2 linked regions of the Arthrobacter crystallopoietes genome follow. The protein of the gene in region 1 binds, or shares a complex with, the protein of each later gene. Links are inferred from orthologs where the notes say so. Each region holds a gene or a part of one and is shown on either strand. Other genes may lie near its edges.

Region 1 (11,667 bases):
GAAAAGGAAGCGGCTCATCGGTATACCTTCGTCTTTTGTACTACTTCCGATTTGCTTTCCTTGGCATCACTCGGTTCCTTGCTCAACCAAAGTTTCGCAAATTCAGCGGCAAAAACAATTTTCTGCGCCTGAAGATCATCGACCGCGACAGTTAGAAGGAGGGAACCCTGAGGGAGGGCTTGCGCCGCTTCCTCGGCACTTTCCGATACAACCTCAGGAGCACGTTGGACAGCAGTCACTAGGACCTTGCGAAGTACTAACTGCGTTGTCTGTTCTTCAGGAGCATCCTCTAACGCACCACCATCGAAGGAGATGAATATCCCCACGTGGTCTCCTGGAACGAGGCGTCCGCCTACAACTTTCTGAGGTTCCAGTTGAAAGGACACCTCCTGCAACCCCTTCGGCACTTCGATTGTGCCGCCCGTCAAGTCTTCGGGAGCGACCATACGCTCAGCAAGCAACTGCTCGCCAGGCACTAGATCCACGGCGGTAACTTTGCCCTCGAACCCTGACAAATCTCTGATTGCAGAAGCAGCAATGGCGGTGCTAGGAAGGGACGTTGTCTGGACGTATTCTCCCAGGGCTTCGACGGCAGTGCCTGCAGGGACCTGTGAAGCAACGACTAGGACATTTGCCGGCTCCATTTCCGCCATGGCCCTGTCGTTTGCATTTCCCGCATATGCGAAGACGAGTAAACCTCCGACCAGGGCGAGCACGACGGCAAGGAAGCCAGCCAGCAAACGAGATTTCATGATTATTTCCCCCAACTTACGAATCACTCAGTGAGCGATACGATTTTGGCGCCGTATTTTGTACTACCGCCAAATTCCATGCTGTCATCGATTGCGACATATTCGACGAACTTTCCGATAAACCCAGTCTCGCTGTAACCAGAAGACGGCATGTAGGGCTGAGCTTCAGAAAGGGCGAACTTGCCGGTGCCGTTGTAGAAATTCCAGCCCCGAACATCAAAGGCGGCAAATGCCTCGATTCGATACTGCCCGTTGACGATCTTGTCGAATACGGGGAAGAACGCTATAACTGGTTCGCCCTTTTCGAGTTGCTTCTTCCAATATTCAAGAACAGCCTCACAACCGGTTTTGAAGTTGCTGCCGGGATCTCCGGTTTCTAGTGGGCTTGACAGCGTGATGCTGACACTGCAAGAGAGTTTTGGTTCTTGAACTAACCAGCCGAAGCCGCCAGGAAGTTCTTGACCAGAAGATGTCGATGTACAGGCCTTGTCATTGGAACCAACACCATGGGCTCGTAGGAACTGCAAAGAACCGTCATCGGACGGTCCTGAATCGATCTCGCATTGAGAGAAGGCGATTGAGAAAGGGGCCGAACCTGCGGAAGGCCCTCCCCAACGCGCCACGGCAGAGGCATTCACCGAAATGAACTCGATCCCGAATACAGGTGCGAACAGCATCGTAATGCTGTTTGGTTCATGGCCTGGCTCATGAGCGTCAGTTCTAACCGTGACTGACCCAACTGATTTTTCGACGACGAGCTCTTGAAGTTCACTGAGACCGTCATTCGCATTCGCACTTGTGAGCATTTTGCCGACGCTGGACATAGTCTCACATCTTGTATCCGCCGAATTTGCTGCGCATATTTGAGCTACGCCAAGTGCGGCGGCATCAGCTCCGTTCTGCAACTGTGCCTTCTCGGCATAAATTCGTCCGATATCCAAAGCGAGCGCTGCGAAGCCGAGCAGAGCTACTAACAAAAGTGCTACCACGACTCCGACAGCGCCCCGCTGAGACTCGGATGCCTCACCTACCCGCCGCATCTCATCGTTCCGATGCCTCTTATCTTATAAGCATTGAAAAATCCTGTTATGGAAGCGAGATCGTATTCAATCTGGACAGTGACATCATGTTCAGGCCTACAATCATCAACGATCACTGTTCCTGACGGGTCTCTTGGATCTTGTGCCGTAATGTCAATCGTCATTAGTGTGGGGTCAAGCAACCCTGACGAGCGCGTTGCGGCGCTGCGGGCAGCTACATTGTCGTCAGCTATAGCCATGACCCGGACACTTTCTCGAGCACCTTGTGACAGTGTAATTTGGGCGTTGTATGCGCGCCCGAATTCGATAATTCCTAAGAAAAGGAATAAGAGAATCGGAAGTAGGATTGCAAATTCGATTGCCACAGCCCCGCGCTCGGATGACTCGCGCATCTTGAGCCTTTCAATCGTTGCGGAAGCTGCGGGACGAGCGGAAACCCGCCCCACAGCCGTTGCCACACAGAGGCGGACGGATGCCTTCGATTAAGGCTGCTAGCAGGTCTTGCCTGCAGCGGTAGCGCCGGTTTTGTCGAGTTCGCATGCGACACCGTCGAAAGCATCGCTTAGGGAACCACCGATGAGGTTAACCGCGACAATAATGACCACGGCGATGAGTGCGACCATGATGCCGTATTCGACGGCTGTAGCTCCTTTTTCCTCGCGGGAAAGACGGGTGGAAACGAAATTGCGCGCGTTCATGTAAAGTCCGAGCATGAGATTCAACTCCTGAAAAGCAAATGACCATAAAGGCCATTGGACGGATATAGACCAATGGCAGGAGGTTTTGCAGAAATTGCCCCCAACTATCTCGAGAGGGAAGTCTCGAAAGGAGTTGTTTGATCGCCCCCAACCGAGAATATCGTAAGGGGTAAGTGGAAGGTTTCACCAGCCTTGTTCGCAGCCGTTATGAAACCGTTATCATAATCTCGTCACTTTTTGGCAGCAGAGCAGGTACTGACTAGGGCTGAGGGTCAGGGCGGCTGGCGATAATGGCAGTGGCGGCGTTGTAGGTCGAGTTCTTCGAGTCGGGCAGATTGGCGCGGACGCAGGACCTCGCATCGAGCGCGTCGGGGGCGGTCAGGGCCAGACGGGGCAGCTCCTGCGCCTGTTCCAGGGTGACCGACTTCAATCCCGCCGGTGGCCAGGAAACGCGGGGTCATCGAGAGCGTCGAAGCGCCCAGTCCAACCAGCACGACGGCGGGGGCCGGATCTGCAGCCGCCTCACCGCAGACGCCTCCAGGTTTGCCATTGCCTTCCGCCACGGTACCCGCCACCGTCAGCTGGATGAGGCGCAGCACGGCTGGCTACCACGGGGAATCGAGCTGGGCAAGGGAACGAGTTGCCGGTCCGCGGCCATGGCGTACTGGGTCAGGTCGTTAGTGCCGATGAATGCAAAGCCCAGGTGGCGAAGCACCGAGGCTGCGGTCAGTGCGGCGGACGGAACTTCCACCATGACCCGGGCGTCCGGAGTCCGGCGGCGGCGCACAGCGAGGCAGACCACGCGGCTGCGGCCGCCGTCGAAATCATCGGGGCCATCACCCACACATCAGCCGACGAGGCCGCCGCGGCTTCGGCAATTGCATCCAGCTGGCGCTCCAGCACCCCGGGGTTGGTGAAGTCGGTGCGGTAGCCGCGGACGCCGAGGGCCGGGTTGGGCTCGGTGGCGTCGGTGAGGAACGGCAGTGGCTTGTCGGCCCGGCATCGAGCGTCCGGAGCGCTGCCTTCTTCCCGGGAAAGGCGTCGAAAACGCCCTGATAGGCGGCAGCTTGTTCCTCGACGCTCGGTTCGGTGTCGCGATCGAGGAAGCAGAATTCCGTGCGAAAGAGTCCCACGCCTTGGGCTCCCAGCGCTACGGCAGCCACCGCGTCCTTGGCTCCACCCACATTGGCGAGGAGCGGGATCAAGTGGCCGTCCGCCGTCGTGCCGTTGCCGTCAAAGACGGCAAGGGTGGCCGCAGTGTCGGCCCAGGCCCTGGCGGCGGCGTGCTGTTCCTCCGACGGGTCAACCGTAACGCTGCCGGCGGCACCGTCCACAAAGACTTCCGTGCCGTCTGATAGTTCGTCCACGCCGGGAGCGGCGACGACAGCGGGCAGCCCGAGCGAGCGGGCGATGATGGCAGTGTGGGACTGCGGCCCACCGCCTGAGATCACGAGCGCGAGCACGACGTCGGGTCCAGCGTCGCAGTGTCGGCCGGGGCCAGGTCCTCGGCCACCAGGATGACGGGCTTGTCCGAGGCCGGCGTGCCGGGGCGGGAACTACGCGCAGTTGGGTGACGACCCGGGCTCGGACGTCGAGGACATCCGTGGCGCGTTCGGCCATGTAGCCGCCTAGACTGTGCTGCGTTTCGGCAATGGTGGCTCCTGCTTTCCAGATGGCGCGCTCCGCCGAAGTGCCCGAGTTGATGAGTTTGGCGGCCGACTTCAGCAGCATGGTGTCCGTGGCCATCAGGGCGGTGGCATCCTGTACGGCCGTGCCGTCTCCGCCCGGGCCTTGAGCTCGTCGTGCACGGCTTTCGCACCCGTTTGAGGCTGGTGACGGCGTCCTCCGTGCTGGTCTAGGCATTGAGGCGCTCGCCGATCGTCGGCTCTCTGATTGGGTTTAGCCATCTGTTGGACGGTGCTGGTGAAGCGGCGGGGCCTGACGCTTACTCCAAAAAGTCTCGAAGGTGGAGACTGCGGCCCGCAAAATCCTGTGATTCACTTCATATAGCGGCGCTATAGGTGCTAGGGTAGCGGCTATGAGTGTCGAGGACCGGCTTCCGGCGAAAACCCGGTTGCTCCGTGCGGCTGCCGAGCTGTTGGCGGATGCGCAGGGCTCGGCGGTCTCTACCCGACAGATCACGAAACTGGCCGGCGTTACGGCGCCTACGCTCTATCACCACTTTGGCACCAAGGAAGGCCTTTTCGACGCCGTCGTTGCCGGTGGGTTCGAGGAGTATGTGGCGCGGGAGCGGAAATTTGCGCTGACAGGGGATCCTCTGGAGGACATTCGGCGGATGTGGGACAACCACGTCCAGTTCGGCCTGAGCCAGCCGCACCTCTATCTGGTGATGTTCGGGAACATCCGCCCCGAGAGCCGCCCGGCCCTTGTGGCAGATGCCGAGGCACTCATGGAGGAGATGCTCAACAAGGCGGCCATCGCGGGGAAGCTCAATGTGCCGCCGCGGGAGGCAGCAAGGAGCATCCTCGCGGCCAACGTGGGCGTGACCCTCATGCTCATCTCGGAACCCGCCGAGGAGCGGAACCTGGAATTGTCCACCATGACCAGGGACTCCATGATCTCCGCTATCTCGGCCGACCATGCCAATGCGGCTGCAGCGGAAGACTCCGGCAAGTCTTCCGTTGTCGTTGCAGCCATCGCCCTGAATGCGGCCCTCCAGGCCTCGCATTCGGATCAACTATCCGGCTCGGAATTGAGGCTCTTCCTCGAATGGCTCCACAGAATATCGAGCAGCTCGGCATGAGCTCACTCCTTCGACAGGTATCCGCTGACCCCGCATCGCTGCGGGACTCACGTTAGGAATTCACATGGCAACAGAGACCGCTGCGAGGCCCAAGACAAGCTTGCGCGTGGGTGTCCAAAAGTTCGGCACCTTCCTCTCCGGCATGATCATGCCCAACATCGGGGCCTTCATCGCCTGGGGCATCATCACAGCCCTCTTCATTCCCGACGGGTTCCTGCCGAATGAGACACTGGCAGCCCTGGTCGGGCCGATGATCTCCTTCCTGCTGCCGCTGCTCATCGGCTACACCGGCGGCCGGATGGTCCATGGCATCCGCGGCGGAGTGGTGGGTGCTGCCGCCACCATGGGGGTCATCGTGGGAACCGATATCCCGATGTTCATCGGCGCCATGATCATGGGTCCGCTGACGGCCTGGATCATGAAGAAGCTGGACAAGGTCTGGGAAGGCCGGGTCAAGCCGGGCTTCGAGATGCTGATAGACAACTTCTCTGCCGGCATTCTCGCCTCCATCATGGCCATTGTCGGCATGCTGGTGATTGGCCCCGTAGTGACGATTTTCAGCAACGCTGCAGCCGCCGTCGTCGAATTCCTGGTCAATAACGGCCTCTTGCCGCTGACCAGCATCCTCATCGAGCCCGCCAAGGTGCTGTTCCTCAACAACGCCATCAACCACGGCATCCTGACCCCGCTCGCCACAGAACAGGCGCTCGCCGAAGGCAAGTCCATCCTGTTCCTGCTCGAGGCCAACCCCGGCCCGGGCGTGGGTATCTTGCTCGCGTACATGGTCTTCGGCAAGGGGCTGGCCCGCGCGTCTGCACCCGGCGCCGCGCTGATCCAGTTTGTTGGCGGTATCCACGAGATCTACTTCCCGTACGTCCTGATGAAGCCGATCATCATTCTTGCTGCCATCGCCGGCGGCATGACGGGTATCTTCACCCTGGTGCTCACCGGTGCGGGCCTGCGTTCGCCGGCAGCACCCGGCAGCATTCTCGCGGTCTATGCGGCCACGGCGAGCGACAGCTACTTCGGCGTCACTTTGTCCGTGGTGCTTGCCGCGGCCGTATCCTTCCTGATCGCTTCCGTCATTCTGAAGGCCAGCAAAACCACGGACGTGGACGGTCTCGGCGAGGCAACCGCCAAAATGGAAGGGCTCAAGGGCAAGAAGAGCTCTGTTGCTTCCGCCCTGGGCGGAGGAACCGGGGACACCGCAGTCCTGGCCGGTCCCATCCGGAACATTGTGTTCGCGTGCGACGCTGGCATGGGCTCCAGCGCGATGGGCGCCTCTGTTTTGCGCAACAAGATCAAGGCGGCCGGCTTCCCGGACGTGAAGGTCACCAACTCGGCCATCGCCAATCTGAGCGACACGTACGACGTCGTCGTTACCCACCAGGACCTGACCGAGCGCGCGCGCCCGGTCACCTCGAGTGCGGTGCACGTCTCCGTGGACAACTTCATGAACAGCCCGCGCTATGACGAGATCGTGGAGCTGGTCAAGGACAGCGCCGAAGGCTCGAGCGGAGTGCCCGCCGCAGAAGCTGCAGCCGAAGAGCTGACCGCAGACGGCGTTGCCGCTGCCGGCAAGGATCCGGCCGCTGTGGCCGCAGCTCCAGCCGCCGAGGTGGCTGCGGGAGCACATGCCGCGGAACCGGCCGTCGGCAGGGGAGTCCTGTTGGAGGAGAGCATTGTCCTCAACGGCACTGCGAAGGACCGCGATTCGGCGATCGATGAGGCGGGCCAGCTGCTGCTGGACCGCGGCGCCGTCGATATGAGCTACGTGCACTCGATGCATGAGCGCGAGGAATCCGTCTCCACATATATGGGCAGCCTCCTGGCCATCCCGCACGGTACCAACGCCGCCAAGGACCACATTATGAAATCGGCAGTGTCGCTGGTCCGCTACCCCGAGGGCATCGACTGGGGCGGCAAGCAGGTCAAGTTCGTAGTGGGCATAGCCGGCGTCGACAACGAGCACCTCCAGATCCTGGCCTCCATCGCCAAGATCTTCACCAACAAGGCGCAGGTGGCCCAGCTCGAGCAGGCCACCACGGTGGAGGAAGTCATGGAACTCTTCGGAAAGGTCAACGCATAGTGAAGGCAGTGCACTTTGGAGCAGGCAATATCGGCCGCGGCTTCGTGGGGCTGCTGCTTCACGAAGCAGGATATGAAGTGGTGTTCGCTGACGTGGCGGACGCCCTGATCGACCAGCTCTCCGCGGCGTCCTCGTACGAGGTCCACCAGGTAGGCGAAAACCCTTCGGTCAAGACGGTTAACAACTTCCGTGCGCTGAATTCCGGCAAACAGGAAGCGGACGTCGTGGCGGAAATAACGACGGCGGACGTGGTCACCACCGCTGTGGGCCCACACATCCTCAAGTTCGTGGCGCCGGTCATTGCGCGTGGACTGGCCGGACGCGGACCGGAACAGCGGCCGCTACAGGTGATGGCCTGCGAGAACGCGATCAACGCAACCGATATTCTGCGCCGGGAGATCGAGTCCGTCTGGGATTCGTCGGCGGGGGAGCTGTCCGACGTGGCGGTGTTCGCCAACACCGCCGTGGACCGGATTGTGCCTAACCAGGCGGAGGGCCATGGCCTGGACGTGACAGTGGAGACGTTCTTCGAGTGGGTCATCGAGCGCGCACCATTCGGCGCGGCTACACCGGAAATCCCGGGAGCAACGTTCGTGGACGAGCTGGGACCGTATATCGAGCGGAAGCTGTTCACGGTCAACACCGGCCATGCCTCCGCCGCCTACTTCGGTTACGCCGCGGGCGTCGAGAAGATCTCGGACGCCATGGCGGACCCAGCCGTGGCCGCCAAGGTGAGCGCCGTGCTGGATGAGACCAAGCAGCTTCTGGTGGCTAAGCACGATTTCGCCGGGGCCGAGCAGGAAGCCTACGTGCAGAAGATCCTCTCCCGCTTCACTAATCCGTACCTTCCGGACACGGTGAACCGGGTGGGACGGGCCCCGCTGCGCAAGCTGAGCCGGCACGAACGGTTTATCGGTCCGGCCGCCGAACTCGCCGAGCGCGGCGTGGTTCCTGTGGCACTGCTCGAGGCGATGGCCGCTGCCCTGAGGTTCGACGACCCTGCGGACGCGGAAGCCCAGGAGCTGGCGCGGATCCTGGCCGATTCCGAACCTGCCGCAGCCGCCGAACGGATCACCGACCTGACAGCAGAGCACCCGCTGTTCCCGCAGGTGCAGAAGCTGATCGAAGCCCGTCAGGCCGAGCTGTAACCCTGCCGCTAGAATGGACTGGCCGCTTCCACCGGAGGCGGCCCCCATCGCAGTGTTTGTCGAAGGAGAACCGTGGCAGAGAACCCCATCAGGGTAGCGATCGTTGGCGTTGGTAACTGTGCGGCCTCGCTGGTGCAGGGCGTGCAGTACTACCGGGATGCGGATCCGGATTCGACCATTCCCGGCCTGATGCATGTGCAGTTCGGCAAGTACCACGTGAACGACGTCGAGTTCGTTGCCGCGTTCGATGTGGACAGCAAGAAGGTCGGCCTGGACCTGGCCGACGCCATCGGCGCGAGCGAGAACAACACGATCAAAATCGCCGATGTCCCGGCCACGGGCGTGACGGTCCAGCGCGGCCACACCCTGGACGGCCTGGGCAAGTACTACCGCGAAACCATCGTCGAATCCGACGACGAGGCCGTGGACATTGTGGCGGAGCTGCGCGCGGCGAAGGTCGATGTGCTGGTCTGCTACCTGCCGGTCGGTTCCGAGGCCGCGGCGAAGTTCTACGCCCAGTGCGCGATCGACGCCGGCGTGGCGTTCGTCAACGCCCTGCCGGTGTTCATTGCGGGGACCAAGGAATGGGCGGATAAGTTCACCGCCGCCGGTGTCCCGATTGTCGGCGATGACATCAAGAGCCAGATCGGCGCGACCATCACGCACCGGGTGATGGCGAAGCTGTTCGAAGACCGCGGCGTGACCCTGGACCGCACGTACCAGCTGAACGTCGGCGGGAACATGGACTTCAAGAACATGCTCGAGCGGGACCGGCTGGAGTCGAAGAAGATCTCCAAGACCCAGGCCGTGACCTCCAACGTCGAGGCGGAGCTGCACGCCGACGATGTGCACATCGGCCCGTCCGACTACGTGGCCTGGCTTGATGACCGCAAGTGGGCCTTCGTCCGGCTCGAGGGCCGCAACTTCGGCGACGCCCCGGTGTCGCTGGAGTACAAGCTCGAGGTCTGGGACTCCCCGAACTCCGCCGGCGTGATCATCGACGCGGTGCGCGCGGCGAAGATCGCCCTGGACCGCGGCGTGGGCGGCCCGATCCTGTCGGCGTCGAGCTACTTCATGAAGTCCCCGCCCGAGCAGTACAACGACGACATCGCCCGCGACAAGGTCGAAGCCTTCATCCGCGGCGACGTCGAACGCTAAAAACCACGCTCAGTACACAAGGCGTCCGCAGTAGTTGTCTGGAATGGGCCGATTTCCCGCCCTGTTCCGGCCATAACTGCGGACGCGTTTGTGTTCCTCCGGCGGCTGTGTCCGGGGCCCGGTGGATCAACTCTCAGGTCCTTTTGACCTGATCCACTCAAACACGGTAACCTTGGTAGTCGTTGTGCGTGTCCAACCTCGATACGTCTATGTCCGTGAGACGGCTCAGTTGCAGAGTCACCTGGTCCATGGAAATAGCCGAGATTCTCTGGACCACTGGTTACATTTCAGTCCTCACCTGAAGTTCCGGTAGCGCATAGATGAACTTGCGTGCGTGTCCGCTACGGATGCGCCGCTACCCTGAGAACAACAAACGAAGGCAAAAACCGTGCGTACGTACACCCCGAAGCCCGGCGATATCAACCGCCAGTGGCACGTCATTGACGCCACCGACGTTGTCCTGGGTCGTCTTGCCAGCCAGACCGCAACACTGCTGCGCGGAAAGCACAAGCCGACCTTTGCTCCGCATATGGACATGGGCGATTTCGTCATCATCATCAACGCTGAGAAGGTTGCCCTGACCGGCGCCAAGCTCGAACAGAAGCGTGCCTACCGCCACTCCGGTTACCCGGGTGGCCTGTCCTCCGTCAACTACGCCGAACTGCTGGAGAAGAACCCGGTTCGCGCAGTCGAGAAGGCAATCCGCGGCATGCTGCCCAAGAACTCCCTGGCTGCCCAGCAGTTGGGCAAGCTGAAGGTCTACGCAGGTGCCGAGCACCCGCACGCTGCCCAGCAGCCGAAGACCTTCGAAATCACCCAGGTCGCCCAGTAGTCCTGGCCACCAAACTAAAGAATTTATTCAAGGAGAATCGTGGCTCAGAATACTGAAGAGCTGAACACCGCTGGCGAGAACCTCACCAGCTACACCTCGGAAAGCAGCTCCGAAGCAACGCAGGCCGTTGCCAAGGAACGCCCGGCCCTGACCGTTTCCGGTTCCGCTGTTGGCCGCCGCAAGGAAGCTGTTGCCCGCGTGCGCATCGTTCCGGGTTCCGGCAACTGGACCATCAACGGCCGCGAACTGGCCAACTACTTCCCGAACAAGCTGCACCAGCAGGAAGTCAACGATCCGTTCAAGCTGCTTGATCTGGATGGCGCTTACGACGTGGTTGCACGCATCAACGGCGGCGGCCCCTCCGGCCAGGCCGGTGCGCTGCGCCTGGGCATCGCCCGTGCGCTGAACGAGGTTGACCGCGAGAACAACCGTCCGGCCCTGAAGAAGGCCGGCTTCCTGACCCGCGACGCCCGTATCATCGAGCGTAAGAAGGCTGGTCTCAAGAAGGCCCGTAAGGCACCGCAGTACTCGAAGCGCTAAATCTGCGCTTTCCGGAAGCAGCGCTACCAGCGTTACCCGGACTGCTTCAGAACCCCGCCCAGTGCAATCCACTGGGCGGGGTTCTGGCGTTAACACGGGCTTCGAGGGCAACATGTCATGCTGCTCTGTTTCCCTCCCGTAAAATGGTCTCCTGTGTCTAGATTATTTGGTACCGACGGTGTCCGCGGATTGGCCAACGGACTGATCACTGCAGAACTGGCGATGGAAGTTTCCCAGGCCGCTGCAGTAGTCCTTGGCCACCGGCAGGTTCAAGACGGAAAGCGGCCCACCGCCGTGGTTGCGCGGGATCCCCGTGCCAGCGGCGAGTTCATCAGCGCTGCCGTCTCCGCAGGGCTCGCCAGTGCCGGCGTGGATGTGTACGACGCCGGGGTGCTGCCGACCCCTGCGGCCGCCTACCTGGTCGCGGACCTGGGTGCGGACTTCGGCGTGATGATCTCCGCCTCCCACAACCCAGCGCCGGATAACGGCATCAAGTTCTTCGCCCGCGGCGGCCACAAGCTGCCGGACGAGGTCGAGGACGCCATCGAGGCCGAAATGAAGAACCCCCGCCACCGTCCCACGGGCGCCGAGGTCGGGCGTATCCAGCGCTTCGCCGACGCCGAGGACCGCTACATCGTCCATCTGC
Region 2 (11,469 bases), 3.0 Mb from region 1 along the record:
CACAGCACCGCCCAGCCAAGCACGCCGAACAGCGGCGCATAGCGTTCCCCGCGGGCCGTCCAGCGGTAGGCGAAGACGCCGAAGACCAGGGACAGCACACCGCCGCCAAGCATCACAACGGCACCAAACCCGCCCAGCCCCGGATTGCCAGAGGACCCCACCAACAGCGCGGTCAGGGCGTCAACCCCGATTACGACCACGGCCAGGCCTGCCGCCAGGAGCAACACGTTGCCGGCCTGGAGGAGCATCAACCTGCGGACATCTGCCCTCATGGCACCCACTGTATAAGAGCTGCCCCAAGGCTCCCGGAAACTCCCGGAGGCCCGTTTTTCTGTTTTTATGTTGGTTTTCGTTGACAAGCGGAAATAAACACAGATAAAGTCATCAAAACAAAGATCCACGTGATACCAGTCACTCCCCCTCCCGGTTCGACTTCTCGAAGGAGAAAACATGTTTGCCGCCGAACGCCACCGCAAGATCGGTGAGCTCGTGGCCGCCAAAAACCGGGCCACCGTGGGTGAACTGGCGGACCGCTTCGACATCACCAAGGAAACCGTCCGCCGCGATCTTGCCACCCTCGAACAGCAGGGTGTGCTTCGCCGGGTGCACGGCGGCGCCGTCGCGGCCGGCCGGGCCAGCACCAGTGAACAGAGCCTGGGCAGCCGCCAGCTCCAGCGGCACGAGGAGAAGCAGCGGATTGCCCGCAAAGCCCTGGAACTCATTCCCTCCGGCCCGGCCTCGCTGGTGATCGACGCCGGCACCACCACGGAGCAGTTGGCCGACCTGCTGGCCGCCGAGTCCAACGGCCAGCACGAAGACCTGCTGGTCATCACGCACGCGGTCCCCATCGCCTTCCGGATCTCCACCGGCTCGAAGCTCCAGCTGGAAATGATCGGCGGGCGGGTCCGCGGCCTGACCAGCGCGGGCATCGGCGCGCGCACGCTTGAACAGTTCGCCGCCCTGCGCCCGGACATCGCGTTCATCGGAGCAAACGGCATCGACGCCGGCTTCGGCCTGAGCACGCCGGATGCGCTGGAAGCGGCCGTGAAAACGGCAATAGTCCGCTGTGCCCGCCGCGTGGTCGCGCTGGTGGATTCGTCCAAACTCGAGGAGGAAACCTTGGTCCGCTTCGCCGGTCTTGAAGAGATCGACACCCTGATTACCGACGCCGCACCCCCGGCCGCACTGGCCGAAGCGCTCGAGGCCGCGGATGTCGAGGTGGTAGTGGCATGATCATCACCCTCACGGCCAACCCCAGCCTCGACCGCACGGTTGAACTGCCCGGCTCCCTCATCCGCGGCGGCGTGCAGCGCGCGGTGGCCGCCTCCCAGCAGGCGGCCGGCAAGGGCGTCAATGTGTCCCGCGCCCTGGCCGCTTCCGGCGTCGCCAATCTGGCCATTCTCCCCGGCGACCCCGAGGATCCCGTCATCACCGGGCTGCGGCAGGACGGCCTGGCGTACGTGGGGCTGCCCATCGGCCAGGCCCTGCGCAGCAACATCACGCTGACCGAACCGGACGGCACCACCACCAAGATCAACGAACCCGGCCCGCACCTGGACAGCAGCCGGCAGGAAGCACTCGCCGCGGCCGTACTGGCAAAGTGCGACGGCGCCGCCTGGCTGGTGCTCGCCGGTTCCCTGCCGCCGGGCGTGCCCGCCGATTTCTACGCCCGGCTCACCGTCCGCGTCCGCGAAGAGCTCGGCTCGGCCGCACCACGGATCGCCGTGGATTCATCCGGCGAACCGCTGCGCCAGGCCTTCGCCGCCGGTCCGGCCGCCGTACCGGATCTGCTCAAGCCCAACGCGGAGGAGCTGGCCGAACTTGCCGGCGTCCACAGCGAGGCCGCGTTGGAAGCAGACCCGGCACTCACCGCACAGACCGCCGCGCTCCTGCTGGATAAGGGTGCCGAGGCGGTGCTGGCCACGCTGGGTTCCAAGGGCGCCGTCCTCGTCACCCGGGAGGGTTCCTGGTATGCCACGCATCCGCCCGTCAGCGCGCGCAGCACCGTGGGCGCCGGGGATTCCTCCCTGGCCGGCTACCTGCTGGCGCACAGTTCCGGCGCGGCCGCCGCGGATTGCCTCCGCCAGGCCGTGGCACACGGTGCCGCCGCGGCAGCATTGCCCGGCACCACCCTGCCCGCCTTGTCGCAGACGACGCCGGACGCCGTCGTCGTCAGTTCGCTTTCCGTTCCCGCACCCTGACTTCAATCTTTCCCGCAATCCCAACTTCCCGTTCCACGCCCAGAAGGAAGACGCCATGTCCCACCTCATCACCGAAGAACTTGTCACCCTGGATAAGAACCTCGGCACCACCAGCCAGGATGTGATCCGGCAATTGACCGACGTGGTGCTCGCCACCGGCCGCGCCAGCGAATTCGACGGCCTCTACGCGGACGCCGTCGCCCGCGAACAGAAGACCGCCACCGGCGTGCCCGGCGGCATCGCCATCCCGCACTGCCGCTCCTCCGCGGTGCTCGAACCCACGCTCGCGATGGCGCGGCTGGCTCCCGCCGTGGACTTCGGCGCCAAGGATGGCCCGGCCGACCTGGTCTTCTTCATCGCCGCGCCGGAGGGAGCCGACAAGGAGCACCTGAAGCTGCTCTCCAAGCTCGCCCGTTCCCTGATCAAAAAGGACTTCACCGCCAGCCTCCGGGCCGCCGAGTCGCCCGCGGATATCGTGGCGCTGGTCAACGGCGCGCTCTTCCCGGACGAAAGCGCCCCTGCCGCCGCGGGTGCCCCGGCCGGGGCAGGCACTGCTCCTGCCACCGCTCCGGATTCCAGTGCCGGGGCCGCTTCAGGCGCCGGTGCATCCGGTACCGCCGCCGGCACCGCCACCGTGACCGAGCAGCACGGCAGGCACGCCGCTGCTGCCGCAGCCGATCCCAACCGACCCAAGTCCCTGGTTGCCGTAACGGCCTGCCCCACCGGCATCGCCCACACCTACATGGCGGCCGATTCCCTGGTGGCCGCGGGCAAGGAAGCCGGCATCGAGGTGCAGGTCGAGACCCAGGGCTCGGCCGGCGCGACCCCGCTGGATCCTGCCATCATCGACAGGGCCGACGCCGTGATCTTCGCCGTCGACGTCGATGTGCGCGAGAAGGAGCGCTTCGCCGGCAAGCCGGTCATCCAGTCCCCCGTCAAGCGGGCCATCGACGAGCCGGACGTGATGCTGCGCGAAGCGCTTGCCGCCGCGGATGATCCGAACGCCCGGCGCGTCAGCGGCACGGCCGACGTAGCCTCGCACCAGACCGGCCAGGCTGGCGAAAGCATCGGCGCCAAGCTCAAGCGCGCCCTGCTGACCGGCGTCAGCTACATGATCCCGTTTGTCGCCGGCGGCGGCCTGCTGATCGCGCTGGGCTTCCTGCTTGGCGGCTACGCGATCACCGATATCGCGGACACCGTGGTGCTGGAGAACAACTTCGGCAACCTGCCCGACGGCGGGCTGCTCACCTACCTGGGCGCCGTCGCCTTCAAGATCGGCGCGCTGTCAATGGGCTTCCTGGTCCCCGCATTGGCCGGCTACATTGCCTACGCTATCGCGGACCGGCCCGGTATCGCCCCGGGCTTCACCGCCGGTGCGGTTGCCGGTTTCATGGGCGCTGGCTTCCTGGGCGGCCTGGTCGGCGGCCTGCTCGCCGGCTGGATTGCGCACCTTATCGGACAATGGTCCGTTCCGCGCTGGCTGCGCGGCCTGATGCCCGTGGTGATCATCCCGCTGCTGGCCTCCATCGTGGCCTCGGGCCTGATGTTCCTGGTACTCGGCGGACCGATCGCCGGCCTGACCACTGCACTGAACGGCTGGCTCTCCGGCCTCACCGGTGTTTCCGCCGCCGCCCTGGGCATCATCCTGGGCCTGATGATGTGCTTCGACCTCGGCGGACCGGTCAACAAGGTTGCCTACGCCTTCGCCGTCGCCGGCCTCGGTGCAGGCAGCGCCGACAACCAGGCCCCGTGGATGATCATGGCCACCGTGATGGCGGCCGGCATGGTGCCGCCGCTGGCGATGGCCCTGGCCACGGTGCTGGACCGCAAGCGCTTCTCGCTGGCCGAACGTGAAAACGGCAAGGCAGCCTGGCTGCTGGGCGCGGCCTTCATCTCCGAAGGCGCCATTCCGTTCGCCGCGGCCGATCCGCTGCGCGTCATCCCCGCCAGCATGCTCGGCGGAGCGGTGACCGGAGCCCTGACCATGGCAACCGGTGTGACGTCACAGGCGCCGCACGGAGGCATCTTCGTCTTCTTTGCGATGGGCAATGTGGTTATGTTTGTGGTAGCCGTGGTGGTGGGAGCTATCGTCTCGGCCCTGGCCGTCCTGGCCCTGAAACGCTACGCAACGAAGAAGACCGCTTCGGCAGAAACTGTCGCGGCCTAGGCCGCGACAGCCTACGCTGACAGACAAGCCATCGAGTAGTTGAGCAAGGGGTACGCAATGACCAGCATTACCGGAGTAGGCGTCAGCCCGGGCCGCGTGATCGGGCCGGTACTGCAGATGCCGCCGGCCGTGGCCGAGCCGGCACCCGGTGCAGGGCTGCCGGACGGCGCCACCGCCGAAGAAGAGGCCAACCGGCTGCGCGCTGCGGCGAAGACGGTCCAGGCTGCACTGAAAGACCGCGCCGCCGTGGCACGCAAGGAGGCGGCCGAGGTCCTCCAGGCCACCGCCCTGATGGCCGCGGATCCGATGCTGCTCAAGTCCGCAGTCAAGCTGCTGGAGGCCGGCCGCGGCACCGAACGCGCCATCTGGGAAGCCGCGGAACAGGTCGCCGAACAGCTCAAGTCCCTCGGCGGCTACATGGCCGAACGCGCCACCGACGTGCTCGATGTCCGCGCCCGGATCGTGGCCGAGCTGCGTGGCGAACCGGCGCCGGGCATCCCCGCCTCGGACGTCCCGTTCGTGCTGGCGGCCGAGGACCTGGCCCCGGCGGACACCGCGACGCTGGACCCGGCGATGGTGCTGGCGCTGGTCACCTCCGGCGGCGGACCGCAGTCCCACACCGCCATCATCGCCCGCTCGCTGGGGCTGCCAGCCGTCGTCGCCGCCACCGGTGCCACCGAACTGGCACCGGGAACGGAAGTCTTCGTGGACGGCGCCACGGGCATCGTCACCCCGTCCCCCGGCGAGGCGGAGCGCGGCCTCGCCACGGCCTATGCCTCCCGCGAACCGCTGCAGCCCTTTGACGGCACGGGTACGACGGCGGATGGCCACCTGGTCCCGCTGCTCTCCAACGTGGGCGGCGGCGCCGATGCCCTGGCGGCAGCCGCGTTAGGTGCCGAGGGCGTGGGCCTGCTGCGCACCGAATTCTGCTTCCTTAACCGCGATTCCGAACCGACCATCGACGAACAGGTCGCCGCGTACAAGGCCGTCTTCGATGCCTTCCCGGCCAAGAAGGTGGTGGTCCGGACGCTGGATGCCGGCGCCGACAAACCGCTGCCGTTCCTGACCGACAGCACCGAACCCAATCCTGCGCTGGGCGTCCGCGGCTACCGGACGGACCTGGCCACCCCCGGGGTGCTGGAGCGCCAGCTGCAGGCCATTGCCACGGCGGCCGGCCAGAGCGAGGCCGAGGTCTGGGTGATGGCGCCGATGATCGCCACCGCCGAGGAAGCCGGCCGGTTCGCCGGGCTCTGCCACGTCGCCGGGCTCAAGACACCGGGCGTCATGGTGGAGGTTCCCTCCGCCGCGGTGACCGCCGGCTCGGTCCTCAAGCGCGTGGACTTCGCCTCCATCGGCACCAACGACCTGACCCAGTACACGATGGCGGCGGACCGGCAGCTCGGCCCGCTGGCGGCGCTGAACGACCCCTGGCAACCGGCCGTCCTGCACCTGGTCAAGGCCACGGTGGACGGCGCGGCGAGCCTGCAGGAATCGCCCAAGCCGGTGGGAGTCTGCGGCGAGGCGGCCGCGGATCCGGCCCTCGCCGTCGTCCTTGTTGGTCTGGGCATCAACTCGCTGTCCATGAGCGCCCGCTCGCTGGCCGCCGTTGCCGCGGTGCTCAGGTCCGTTCCGCTGGAGCGCGCCCGGCAGCTGGCCGCGCTGGCGCTGGACGCCGATACCGCTGCCGAAGCCCGCGCCGCCGTGCGCGCCGAACTGCCCCTGCTCGAAACTCTCGGACTCTAAGCACGTCCCGTCACAAAGGAGAAACCATGCCCGAACGTATCGCAACCGTAGCCAGCCGCGTTGGCCTGCACGCCCGCCCGGCAGCCATTTTCGCCGAGGCCGCCGGCGACCAGCCGGTGGAAGTGACCATCGCGATGGAAGGCGCCCCCGCCGACGAGGCCATGGACGCCTCCAGCATCCTGTCCCTGATGAGCCTGGGCGCCGAGCACGGCTCCAAGGTAGTGCTGCGGGCCGAGGGCGACGGCGCCGATGCGGCCCTCGAGGCCCTGGTGCAGGTGCTCGAAACGGACCACGACGCCGAATAACATCTGCCGCTGGCAGCGTCGCCGGGGCCGGCATTCCGGCTCCGGCAACGGCGCAGGCTCCGGTCCAATCCTGCGGCTGAATCGGAGCCTGCGCCGTGGGTTGGGGGTTGTCAGTGGTAGGACCCGCTGCTACCAGCGGACCTTCTTTTCTGCCGGCCCGCGCCTGTTGCTCGCATGCGTGGGCTTGTGGCTGTTGCCGATGCTGTGCCAGCCGGGCAGATCCCCCGGGCTCTTGGCACCCTTGGCGTCGGCGAGCCGCTTCTGCTGCTCTTTGCTCAGTTTCTCTGCGGCAGCGGGGGCAAGATGGACGTTGAGTTCGGCCTTGGCCGCGTCAGGGTTGTTGTCGATGGTGGTCATGGTTCCTCCGTTTTTTACGATGTACGCCTGAGAGGGTGCGCCAGAAGCCGGAACAGAGCCCGGCAAAAACGGGTCTTTTCATCAAAAGGTACGGGAAAAGAACTCGGAGGCACAGCCTCAACAAGCAGGATTTTCTTTAGGGCAGCTTTGGAGCCGGCCGGTACAGCGGAGACCGTCTCTACTCGAAAATCAGTGTTCCCATGCGTGCAAGCCTAACAGCGCAGCCGAAGTTCGGGTAGATTCTTCTGCAAGAGATTTGGGGGGCGCCATGACGCAGTTCGATGACCGGTACGACCCGATCTACCAGCGCGGGCACCGGATACCGGCCGAGGGCAGGCCGCAGGACCTTTCCGCGGACCCCGCGGGCCGGACAGCGCGTTACGCCGGCACCCCCGGCAAGGCGGGTAGCGCCGGCGCTGACGTCGGTTTCGCTGCAGCTCCGGCAGCCCCTTCCACTTCCTCCGACCTGACCGGCGCGGCGGGCATCTCCGAAGTCGTTCCGCCCGAGCTGGCCGGACGCGAAGAAGGGCACGATGCTGCTCCGCCCACACGGTCGAAGTTCAATCCGTTCCTGCTGGCCCTCTGGCTGCTTGGAACAGGCGCCACCGCGTTGGGCGTCTGGGCCGCCGTGGGTCCAATGGCGTTCATGAACGATCCGTTCGGCGCCAGCTCGGGCTTCGGCTCGCCGGAGTGGATGTACCTCCTCGGCGTCCTCTCGCCTGGCCTCGTTGCCGGCGGCCTGATGGCTCTCGCCACCGCACTGGCCCTCCACAGCCTGGCCTGGCAGCGCCGCAAAGGTTAGGACACCCGCCTGGCCGCCCGGTTCACGCTGGACCTTTCGGAAGCTTCAGATCCACCCAGACTAACCGGTGGTCGCTGGTCGGAAACGGAAATTCGCCGGTCAAATCAGACCCAGGCTCCCCCGGCTCGGGCCAGAAGACCCCGGCTCCGCTGACGATAAGGTTTCTGGACGGCAGCACGTAGTCGACGCGCAGGTTCCCGGGCGCCGGATGGTCCTGGAAGTCGGCCGTGTCCAGCCGTGGATCACCCAGATGGCTGATGTTGCTGGCTCCCTGGCTTCTGGCTGCCTCCACCGCTCCCCTTGAAGCGGGCTCCGGATCCTGGACCCGAGGATGCTTCAGCAACTGGTCGATGGACCCCGGCCAGGAGCCGCCGTCCCTCGGGTCCGAGTTCTGGTCGCCCAGGATGACGAACCGCTCCCCGGGCTTCAAGCCACCGCGCTGCCCGGCATCGTCGTAAATATAGTCGGCCTGCTTGCCCCCGGAGATGTAGTCCGCCCAGAAGCGTATCTCGTCATTGTTCCGCCGCCCGTTGCGGTCCTCGTCCCCGTCGAAGGACGGCGGCGTCGGATGGCTCGTGAGCACGTGGACCGTCTTGCCGCCCATCCGCACCGGCACATCCCAGTGGGACTTGCTGGAAAGCCGCAGCGCGTCCTGCGCCGCGACGGAGTAGTAGTCCGCGGGCATCAGGCTGCCCGGCATATCCCGCCAGCGGAAGGTCCGGAAGGTGCGGATGCCCGGCGTCTCGATCGGGAATTTGGACAGCACCACCATGCCGTATTGACCCTCGAATTCGCCGAAGCCGAACGCATCATCGGCGGTTCCCAGTTCGCCGTCGTTATTCAGATCCAGTCCCGAGTCAACGCCCGTGTTCGATGCGGCGGTGTAGGCGTAGGGGTAGCTCACGGGATCCTGGCCGTGATGGCTGACCTCCAGATAGTTCTTCCGGAACAGGTCAACGGCAGAATGGTCCTGGTCGTAGTCGAACTCGTTGAGCAGCAGGATGTCCGGGTTGTTCCGCTGGACCACCTCGGCAATGTTCCGCGCCTGCGCATTGCCCTGCGTGGTCAGATCCGCCACCAGTTGGCCTTCGGCCGCGCGGTTGAGGCTGGCGTTGTAGGTGGCGATCCTGACGGTGTCCTGCGGCATGTTCCCAGTATGCGGTTCGCCTGCCCGAAGAACGGCAGGCGAACCTTTGTGTCATGTGTGGGTCTTGTGGCGACCGTGGCGCGGGCTTTCCGGGTTCATCAGCGAGTGCCGGCGGCCGTAGAAAAAGTAGATGATCAGACCGATCACCAGCCAGACGCCGAACCTCACCCACGTCTCCCAGTGCAGTTGCAGCATCAGGAATCCGGAGGAAAGCACACCGAACGCGGGCACCACCGGCATCCACGGCAGCTTGAACGTGCGGTGCACGTCGGGCCGCGTACGGCGCAGCACGATCACGGCCACGCAGACCACCACGAACGCGGCGAGAATGCCGATGTTGGTCAGGTCCGCCACCGCCCGGATGGGGAACACGCCGGCCAGCAGGGCGGACGCGATGCCGGCGATCCAGGTGACCCGCTGCGGTGTGCCGTGCCGGTCCGTTGCCGCAAACCAGGTGGGCAGCAAACCATCGCGGCTCATGGAGAACCACACGCGGGTGACTCCGAGCAGGAACGTCAACATGACGGTCAGGATGGAGATGACCGCGAAGGCCGAGATGATGGTTGCGATCACCGGCAGGCCGACATTCTGGAAGGCGGATGCGAAACCGGCGGTGGGACTGATGTCGGTGTAGTTCTGCATGCCCGTCAGCACCAGTGTCGCCAGCACGTAGAGTGTCATGGCGATCGCCAGCGAGTACAGGATGGCTTTGGGCATGTGCTTCTTGCCGTCCGTGGCTTCTTCCGCGGCCGTGCTCATGGCGTCGTAACCGAAGACCGCGAAGAACACCGTGGCCGCGCCGGCGAACACCGCACCGAAGCCAGAGGGCATGAACGGCGTGTAGTTATCCACGTCGACGAAGAAGAAACCCAGGCCGATGATGAACAGGATCAGCAGGACCTTGAGTCCCACTGCAACCAGTTCGAACCGGCCGAAAGTCTTGGTACCCCGGCTCAGGATCCAGGTGATGAACAGGCAGACCACGATAGCCGGCAGATTGACCACGCCGCCCTCGATAGTGTCCGCTGTGCCCTGCATCCAGATCGGCACGTCCACGCCGATTCCGGACATGAACTCGGCGAAGTAGCCGGAGATGCCGATGGCCACCACCGCCACGATGGCCGTGTATTCCAGCAGCAGGTCCCAGCCGATAAACCAGCCGATGATTTCGCCCAAGGCAACGTAGCCGTAGGTGTAGGCGGAGCCGGCGCGCGGGATCATGCCGGCGAACTCGGCGTAGGACAGGGCCGCGGCGGCGCTGGCGAGGCCGGCGATCAGGAACGCGATCATGACGGCAGGGCCGACCGGGTCGGCGTCGGCGCCGCCGTTGGCCACCAGTCCGGCCAGCGTGAAAATTCCAATACCGATGATGCCGCCGACGCCAATTGCCGTCAGCTGCCACAGTCCCAGGCTCTTGAAGAGTCCGCTGTCGGTGTACTCGTCGTCAACCAGATCGATCGGCTTGCGCCTCAGGACCGACCGGCTGGTGTCTGGGTTGCTCATGGCCTACCTCGGGGTCGCGGGCGGATGATGCCCGGGGCTTCCCCCGTGTGCCCACAGGCAACACTGATGTGAACTGATATTAGTCCTCAGTTGGCCAGCGGACTAGGTTTCCACCCGATCCGATCCATTCAGCTGCCGAAATACCAGGGCCGCCGGCATGAGGCTTCGGCTAGGCAGCCGCCGGCCGGCGGCGCCAGTTCAGCGCGGCCGCACCCCACACGGCCAGGAAGACGGCCACCAGCAGCAGTCCGGCATGCCCCAGATCCACACTGCCCAGCAAGATAGTCAGCGGATCCCGAAGGCCTGCGACTTCAAGCAGGATTCCTGCGATGGTAATGACGGCGACGAACAGGGCAGAGACCGCGGACAGCCCGGTGACCACCATATTGAACCCGATGCGCCGCGCCGGATCCTGCACGGCGGTCCGGTACATCTTCATCATCGCCAGGCCGTTGGCAGTGTCGCAGAGCGTCATCGCCGCGGTGAAACCCAGCGGCAGCGCCATCAGTGCCAGCGGTGAAATGCCCGCGAGCGCCGCGGAGGCGGTCAGCAGCAGGAAGGCTATCGTCGTGGCGGTGTCGAAGCCCAAGCCGAAGAGGAATCCCAGCACGTAGATGTCACGGGGGCGTTTGACCCGGGAGAGCGGCTTGTCCAGCAGACGGGCAACAAGCCCCTGTGGTTGCAGGTCCCGGCCAGTGACCAAGCCACCGGCGCGCACCCGCCGGTACAGCTGCACGGTGCGCCGGAATGCGGTGCCATTGAAGATGCCGATGGCCAGCAGGAATAAGGCTGACACGCCAGCCCCGATGAGGCCCAGCGTGGTGTTGGCCGCGGAGCCTTCCTCCAGTGCAGCTGCCATCACGCTGGCGCCACTGACCACCAGGATGCCCGCCAGCAGCACAACGCTGCTGTGGCCGAAACTGAACGCGAAACCGACGCTGACCGGTGCCCTGCCCTGGGCCGCGAATTTCCGGCTGGAATTATCGATGGCGGCGATATGGTCCCAGTCATAACTGTGCTTGATGCCGGCCAGGTAGGCGGTGAGCAACAAACCCAGGGCCAGAGGGTGAGCATCCGCCAACAGCGAGTAGGCCAGCAGCCCAACCGTCGCCAGGTGCAGCGCTCCCACCGCAGCGAAGGTCGCTCCGATCCGGAGGGCCCGCGGCAGCTTCTCCCGCTCCAGGTAATGCAAACCGGTCAATGCCGTCAATCGGGCGTTCATCGTCTCTCCTTTCCGGCCAGTT

The links.
Region 2: the proteins of J5251_RS18740 (region 1) and J5251_RS04900 are in contact, whole or in part, in an NMR structure (PDB 1J6T), measured with the Escherichia coli proteins. The link is inferred for Arthrobacter crystallopoietes from one-to-one orthologs.

Annotation. Positions count from the first base shown.
Region 1 is NZ_CP072014.1:4,087,178-4,098,844, reverse strand. The notes cover bases 4,862-7,830. They hold J5251_RS18740 (PTS mannitol transporter subunit IICBA), read left to right. Parts: upstream 4,862-5,318; coding sequence 5,319-7,343; downstream 7,344-7,830. Other genes in these bases: J5251_RS18735 (mannitol-1-phosphate 5-dehydrogenase), read left to right, coding at 7,343-7,830; J5251_RS18745 (TetR/AcrR family transcriptional regulator), read left to right, coding at 4,862-5,254. Also shown: J5251_RS18775 (AAA family ATPase), read right to left, coding at 1-18; Flp pilus assembly protein CpaB, read right to left, coding at 15-752; J5251_RS18765 (Tad domain-containing protein), read right to left, coding at 776-1,792; J5251_RS18760 (TadE/TadG family type IV pilus assembly protein), read right to left, coding at 1,780-2,184; J5251_RS18755 (Flp family type IVb pilin), read right to left, coding at 2,284-2,505; more of J5251_RS18745, read left to right, coding at 4,529-4,861; more of J5251_RS18735, read left to right, coding at 7,831-8,491; J5251_RS18730 (inositol-3-phosphate synthase), read left to right, coding at 8,564-9,649; rplM (50S ribosomal protein L13), read left to right, coding at 10,038-10,481; rpsI (30S ribosomal protein S9), read left to right, coding at 10,521-11,021; glmM (phosphoglucosamine mutase), read left to right, coding at 11,175-11,667. UniProt on the Escherichia coli protein: The phosphoenolpyruvate-dependent sugar phosphotransferase system (sugar PTS), a major carbohydrate active transport system, catalyzes the phosphorylation of incoming sugar substrates concomitantly with their translocation across the cell membrane.
Region 2 is NZ_CP072014.1:1,049,083-1,060,551, reverse strand. The notes cover bases 5,006-7,776. They hold J5251_RS04900 (HPr family phosphocarrier protein), read left to right. Parts: upstream 5,006-6,137; coding sequence 6,138-6,416; downstream 6,417-7,776. Other genes in these bases: J5251_RS04885 (endonuclease/exonuclease/phosphatase family protein), read right to left, coding at 7,598-7,776; J5251_RS04890 (hypothetical protein), read left to right, coding at 7,042-7,575; J5251_RS04895 (hypothetical protein), read right to left, coding at 6,546-6,773; ptsP (phosphoenolpyruvate--protein phosphotransferase), read left to right, coding at 5,006-6,111. Also shown: J5251_RS04925 (hypothetical protein), read right to left, coding at 1-272; J5251_RS04920 (DeoR/GlpR family DNA-binding transcription regulator), read left to right, coding at 451-1,233; J5251_RS04915 (1-phosphofructokinase family hexose kinase), read left to right, coding at 1,230-2,201; J5251_RS04910 (PTS fructose transporter subunit IIABC), read left to right, coding at 2,257-4,368; more of ptsP, read left to right, coding at 4,426-5,005; more of J5251_RS04885, read right to left, coding at 7,777-8,722; J5251_RS04880 (amino acid permease), read right to left, coding at 8,774-10,225; J5251_RS04875 (HoxN/HupN/NixA family nickel/cobalt transporter), read right to left, coding at 10,395-11,435.